3 regions of the Bacillus sp. KH172YL63 genome follow, and region 2 is predicted to be linked to each of the others. Evidence: riboswitches for the same ligand, from Rfam matches in the RefSeq annotation. Region 2 holds a riboswitch; each other region holds the start of a gene.
What was found. Region 2 has a riboswitch for S-adenosylmethionine ahead of KH172YL63_RS19210 (O-acetylhomoserine aminocarboxypropyltransferase/cysteine synthase family protein). Riboswitches for the same ligand answer to the same signal wherever they lie in the genome.
Positions count from the first base shown of each region.

Region 1: it holds a riboswitch for S-adenosylmethionine, as region 2 does, so the genes downstream of both, metK (methionine adenosyltransferase) here and KH172YL63_RS19210 (O-acetylhomoserine aminocarboxypropyltransferase/cysteine synthase family protein) in region 2, are expected to answer to the same signal.
Region 3: it holds a riboswitch for S-adenosylmethionine, as region 2 does, so the genes downstream of both, KH172YL63_RS08670 (methionine biosynthesis PLP-dependent protein) here and KH172YL63_RS19210 (O-acetylhomoserine aminocarboxypropyltransferase/cysteine synthase family protein) in region 2, are expected to answer to the same signal.

Region 1 covers NZ_AP022842.1:3,425,959-3,428,224, forward strand. Annotated here, with positions in the region: gene metK (methionine adenosyltransferase) at 1-1,135, opposite strand, end outside; SAM riboswitch class I at 1,344-1,489, opposite strand; gene pckA (phosphoenolpyruvate carboxykinase (ATP)) at 1,807-2,266, shown strand, end outside.
Region 2 covers NZ_AP022842.1:3,754,103-3,756,368, forward strand. Annotated here, with positions in the region: gene KH172YL63_RS19210 (O-acetylhomoserine aminocarboxypropyltransferase/cysteine synthase family protein) at 1-1,239, opposite strand, end outside; SAM riboswitch class I at 1,598-1,716, opposite strand; gene KH172YL63_RS19215 (trans-sulfuration enzyme family protein) at 1,812-2,266, opposite strand, start outside.
Region 3 covers NZ_AP022842.1:1,746,601-1,748,866, reverse strand. Annotated here, with positions in the region: gene metC (cystathionine beta-lyase) at 1-139, opposite strand, end outside; gene KH172YL63_RS08670 (methionine biosynthesis PLP-dependent protein) at 132-1,259, opposite strand; SAM riboswitch class I at 1,346-1,455, opposite strand; gene KH172YL63_RS08665 (zinc-dependent alcohol dehydrogenase) at 1,813-2,266, shown strand, end outside.

The DNA of each region.
Region 1 (2,266 bases), 330 kb from region 2:
CGTTACGGCCAAAGTGTCCGTAAGCAGCTGTCTGCTTGTAGATCGGACGACGAAGGTCTAACATTCTGATGATTCCTGCAGGACGAAGGTCAAAGTTGTTGCTGACAACGTCGATCAGGACGTCTTCAGATACTTTTCCTGTTCCAAACGTATCAACTGAAATCGATACTGGTTTAGCAACACCGATTGCATACGCAAGTTGAACTTCACATTTGTCGGCAAGTCCCGCTGCTACGATGTTCTTTGCAACATAACGTGCTGCATACGCTGCTGAACGGTCAACTTTCGTAGCATCCTTACCGGAGAATGCACCGCCACCGTGACGGGCATATCCGCCGTAAGTGTCAACGATGATCTTACGGCCAGTCAATCCTGCATCACCTTGTGGTCCACCGATAACGAAGCGGCCAGTCGGGTTGATGAAGTATTTTGTATTTTCGTCGATCAATTCGCCAGGTACAACCGGATCGATAACATATTCTTTCAGGTTACGCTGAATTTGCTCAAGCGTCACTTCCGGGTGATGCTGAGTAGAGATAACGATCGTGTCGATGCGGACCGGTTTATCGTTTTCATCATATTCAACTGTTACTTGTGTTTTTCCATCTGGACGAAGGTAAGGAAGGATTTCTTCTTTACGCACTTCTGTCAGACGACGGGAAATTTTGTGTGCAAGGGAAATCGGAAGAGGCATAAGCTCTTTCGTTTCGTTACAAGCGAATCCAAACATCAATCCTTGGTCACCTGCACCGATTGCATCGATTTCTTCTTCAGACATTTGACCTTCACGTGCTTCAAGTGCCTGGTCAACACCTTGAGCGATATCTGCAGATTGCTCATCGATTGATGTCAGCACTGCACATGTTTCAGCATCAAAGCCATATTTCGCACGTGTATAGCCGATTTCACGGATTGTTTCACGAACGATTTTTGGAATATCGACATACGTGTTAGTAGTGATTTCACCAGCAACAAGCACAAGACCCGTTGTAACGGATGTTTCACATGCCACACGGGCATTCGGATCATTTGTAAGAATTGCATCAAGAATTGAATCAGAAATTTGGTCACAAATTTTATCTGGATGTCCTTCGGTTACGGACTCAGATGTAAACAGACGACGTTTAGTTGACATCAAGGTTCCTCCTTAAGCGTAGTTGTCAGATATCCATCCGACAAAACATTAAACAGATACGGTACTCATTCCCTAAGTAGTATGAAGTAAACACGTTTTTTTTATAAAAAAATCGTGGTTTATGTGCGTTTGGTCCACTATAAACAGAAAAAAACCTTCCCCATTCAGCATCAGAGGAAAGGTTTCAGATCATAGCCGCGCCTTTTCTCTCTTATCGTTCAAGGTTCTTTAACCTTGCCTCAGTTTAGCACCTTCGCTTAATCAGATCTGTTTCAAACAGAAAAGATCCATTTACTATTTAGCAGGTTGCTGGGTTTCATAGGGTCTGCTCCCTCCACCAGCTCAGGATAAGAGTATCCGTTCAAGGAACAATGATAACGGTTAGGACAAAGGGTGTCAACTTTTTTTCCGCTGACAGGTTTAACCAAGCTTCAGCCTATTTTGCATCGCTTCAAATACGAGTGAAACACCCTATTTCCACCTTGAGGCTAAACATTCGGACGAACTCTACATATATATAAGAAGAAACCCCGTTTGCCCGTATGAAAAATGTGACAAATTGGAAACACCATATAAAATTACTCAAATAGTATAGACTAATGATCCAATTGTGTTATACTATTTTTGTGAAGAAAGCGAGATCATTAAATTTATATAAAGGAAGGGTTCGAATGAATTCAGTGAGCATGTCTAATGAATTAATGGAATTACTTAACGGTCAAAATATTCAGGAACAATTATCTGTTTCTCAACTAGTTGAAAAAGTCCTTCAGCGAAATGAAGGCGTTTTAACATCATCAGGGGCAGTCAGAGCAGAAACTGGTAAATACACAGGACGCTCTCCTAAGGATAAATTCATTGTAGAAGAACCATCCACCAAGGATAAGATTGAGTGGGGTTCAGTCAATCAACCGATCTCCCCGGAATCCTTCGATAAATTATATACGAAAGTCATTGAATACTTAAAGGAAAAAGAAGAAGTCTTCTCTTTCAAAGGGTTTGCAGGAGCAGATCCGAAACATAGATTACCAATCCAGGTGATCAACGAACTCGCCTGGCATAACCTTTTTGCCCACCAACTCTTCATCCGCCCGACTGAAGACGAGCTGAAGGATCACCTCTCTGAATTCA
Region 2 (2,266 bases):
ATCCTTCGCCGATTCCAATCCAACAGAAAGCCTCACCAGATCCTCCGTCACGCCAGTCGCCCGGATTTCCTCGGCGTTCAACTGCTGGTGTGTCGTGGAAGCCGGATGGATGATCAATGATTTCGCATCCCCCACGTTCGCCACATGTGACCAAAGGGAAATATTGTCGACGACTTTCCGGCCCGAATCCCTTCCACCTTTGATGCCAAACACAACGATCGATCCGGCACCGTTTTTCAAATACTTCTCGGCAAGCCCGTGGGACGGATGCTGTGGGAGTCCCGGATATGACACCCATGCGATCCCTTGATGCTGATCGAGATGCTCGGCGATCTTCCGGGCATTTTCTGTATGGCGTTCAATGCGGAGATGGAGCGTCTCCAACCCCTGCAGGAGCAGGAACGCATTTTGCGGGCTCAGACATGCCCCAAGATCCCGCAGCAGCTGTACCCTCAATTTAGTAATGAAGGCGGCCGCACCCACATCCTGTGCGTAGCGCAATCCGTTATAGCTTGGATCCTCCTCGGTGAAGCCCGGGAACTTCTCATGATTCCAGTCAAACTTCCCGCCGTCGATCACCACTCCCCCAATCGCCGTCCCGTGGCCGCCGATCCATTTCGTGGCAGAATGGATGACAATATCTGCTCCCCACTCAATCGGCTTACAAATATACGGCGTCGCAAACGTGTTATCGATGATGAGCGGAATATGATGCTCATGTGCAACCTTCGCCACCGCTTCAATATCCAGCACGTGAAGACTTGGATTCCCGATCGTCTCCGCAAACACCGCCTTCGTTTTCTCAGTGATCCTCTTGCGGAAATTCTCCGGATCGGACGGATCTACGAAATGGACCTTGATGCCGTATTTCGGAAGCGTCGTGGAAAAGAGGTTATACGTCCCGCCATACAGATTTGTCGCAGCCACAATCTCATCACCTGCCTGCGCAATGTTCAGGATCGCCAGGGAAATCGCCGCCATCCCCGACGACACCCCAAGCGCCCCGATGCCGCCCTCGAGCAGTGCCAGGCGCTTCTCCAGCACATCGACCGTCGGGTTCATGATCCGGGTATAAATGTTCCCCGGCTCTTCAAGGGCAAATAATTTTGCGGCATGATCACTGCTGTCAAATACATAGGATGTGGTTTGGTAAATCGGGACCGCACGTGATCCTGTGGTCGGGTCCGGTTCTTGGCCTCCGTGAAGCAGTAGTGTGTCGAAGTCGAATGATTTGGTCATTTTGGGTTCCTCCTGTGGGTTGGGATTTTGGTTTGGTTAGGGTGTTGCCTAGGCATTTGCCTAGGGTTTTGCCTGTTGAATTTTGGGTGGATTTTGTCTGTTGAATTTAGGCTGATTTTTGACTGTTAAACTTTGAACGAATTTTAACTGTTGAATCCAAACTGATTTTTACTGTCAAACTTCAACCGAATTTTAACTGTTAAATCTAAGCTGATCTTTACCTGTCAAACTTCAACCGATTTTTAACAGGCAACAAAACCGGGCAAACCGCCCAGTCAAACTCCCCCCGATCCTCTACCGGAAAGAGCAAAACAAAAACCCCCTTCCTAAGAAGAGGGTCTAATTGAATAGGGTCCTCCTCTTATCTTTCAGGCAAATTGCCTGCAGGAATTAGCACCTTTTCATGAGACGCGATCTGCGCACATGAAGGTTGCCGGGTTTCATCGGGCCTAGTCCCTCCACCTCTCTGGATAAGAGCATGTAGTTGTCAATGTGTGATTTCTTGCGTTGAGATGAATTATAAAGGGTAACCGACCTCAGCGTCAAGGGTATTGTTAGAATTTTTTAATTATTTACTTTTCGACCGATTTTTTAACAGCTTCTTCAAATTGAGCGACGATGTCCTCCCCGTCTTCGATGCCGAGCGATATCCGGACGACGTGGGTGTTGATGCCGAGCTTTTTCTGGGCATCTTTCGGCAGGGCACGGTGGGATGTTCCGAGCGGGTAGGACACCGTTGTTTCGACACCGGCAAGGGAAGGAACGATTTTGATCCAGCCGAGGGACTTGAAGAAGGTGCTCATATCGCATCTTTCATCAAGCTCGATCGTCACGATCGCCCCGTTTCCTTTCGTCGATAAGTTTGTCGGGTAATAAACTTCTTTAATATCGGTGTTGCTGTGAAGCCATCCTGCCAGGGTTTCTGCGTTGCGGGCCTGGGTGCCGATCCGGAGCGCGAGGGTTTTTGCCCCTCGGCATGTCAGCCAGGCTTCGAATGGACTCAGATTGGAGCCGATGTTGACGACCT
Region 3 (2,266 bases), 2.0 Mb from region 2:
CGTACTTGCCGTACTGATCAAAATCCTGTTGATGAAATGTGGTGGCATGATGTAACGGTGTTGAAACTGCCCCTGTTTCTTTATGGATACCGTGGGAATGGATGAGTGACGTCTGAATTGAAAATGGTTTTTTACTCATACGTATGCACCTCTTTTTCCAATTGATGAAAAACATTCTCCAAATCCTCGATTAAGTCGTCGATATGCTCGATTCCTACTGAAAATCTTAACAGCCGGTTACAAATGCCCAATTTGTTTCGTTCGTCTTCCGGAATATCCGCATGCGTCTGGGTGGCTGGATAGGTGATGAAACTTTCCACGCCGCCGAGACTTTCTGCAAACGTAATGACCTTTAACCTTTGAAGGAACGGGGAGACCCATTCTTCTTTTTCAAGGCGGAAAGAAAGCATGCCTCCCCTTCCCGGATACAGTACGTCCGTTACACACCGGTGTTCTTCAAGATAGCGGGCAAGTGCACGGGCATTTTCCTCATGTTGGCGCATTCTGAGGCTGAGTGTTTTCATCCCCCTCAGTAACAGCCAACAATCAAAGGGTGCCAACACCGATCCGATTGAATTTTGGATCGTATAGATTTTTTCAGCGAGCTCCCTGGACTGTACGATCACTGCCCCCGCCAATACATCATTATGTCCGCCCAGATACTTGGTGGCGCTGTGGACCACTATATCTGCCCCATCTGTTAATGGCTTCTGCAGAACCGGAGTATAAAACGTATTGTCTACGATCAGAAGTAACCCATTATCCTGCGCAAAGTGTGCAACTTCCGAAATATCAGCTTCATTCATCAACGGGTTGGTAGGCGTTTCAAGAAAAATCGCCCTCGTCCTTCCGTTCACTTTATTGGTGATGGCTGCAATATCACTTGTATCTACAAAATGAAAGATCATATCATACTGCTTCTCATATTGAGTAAATAAACGGTAACTGCCGCCATAGAGATCTTTCGAGACAACCAGTTCGTCCCCTGAAGAGAAAAGGCACAAAACGGCCTGAATCGCTGCCATCCCTGAACTGAAGGCAAATCCACCATAACCTTCTTCCAGTCCGGCCAACACATCCTCTAACGTGGCTCTCGTCGGATTCCCTGTTCTTGAATAATCATAACCGGTCGATTGCCCGATTCCCTTATGTTCATAAGCGGTCGATAAATGAATGGGCGGACTCACCGCTCCCGTAGCAGGGTCCTTCCGGTTACCCGCTTGAACAAGCAACGTTTCAATATGTTTACTCACGTTCATTCTCTCCTTTTCTTCCACTGAAATCGAAAAGGGAAAAAACAAAAAACCTTCTTATAAAATAAGAAGGTTTTGTCTATTCTTTCTCCCTCTTATCGTCCAAGTTGACATCAACTTGCTGGAATTAGCACCATACCTGTAACTGCGGCTGGTTGCTGAGGTGTCGTCGGGCCAGTCCCTCTACCTCTCTAGATAAGAAATTATTTGATTGTGTGAAGTTTAACTTTCTCATACTTTATAACAAGTAAGCATGGCTGTCAATGAAAAGTGAGAATTTTTAAAAAAGAAACGCAATTACTTTTTATTCGCTATGACTCACAACCGGTCATTTAACAGAACAAACTTTAGATCAATGTGGAATGTTCTCATTGAATCTTCCACACCATGCATTTGGTAATTCATTCCATACTTATGCTTTTTCACACTGCTGGTTAGCAACGTTTATTGAACACCAAGGATGTGATCCCCTAAGGTTTAAAACATTCGTTGGTTTACGTCCCATGGAAATGGTGTATACACATAGAAGAATCTTACAAAATTGACAGGAGTGATGAAGGTGAAAGGTGTTACATTTCAAGGAAAAGAAAAAATGGTCGTGAAAGAAGTAGAGGACCCTGCCATTCAAGAACGAACAGATATGATTGTGAGAATTACGGCTAGTGGCATATGTGGTTCTGATCTTCATCTTTATAAAGGAGGGATCGAGCCTGAGAAGGATTACGTGGTTGGTCATGAACCGATGGGAATCGTAGAAGAGGTCGGACCTGACGTAAAAACACTGAAAAAAGGAGACCGCGTCGTTATCCCTTTCAACATTGGCTGTGGAAGCTGCTTTTTCTGCGAGAACCAGATGGAGAGTCAATGCGATGAGTCCAACCCTCATGGTGAGGTAGGGGGTCTGTTCGGTTTCACTGAAATGAACGGGGGATATCCCGGAGGTCAGGCTCAGTACTTACGCGTTCCTTATGCCGATTTCACATCATTCAAAGTCCCTGAATCAAGTCAGTTGG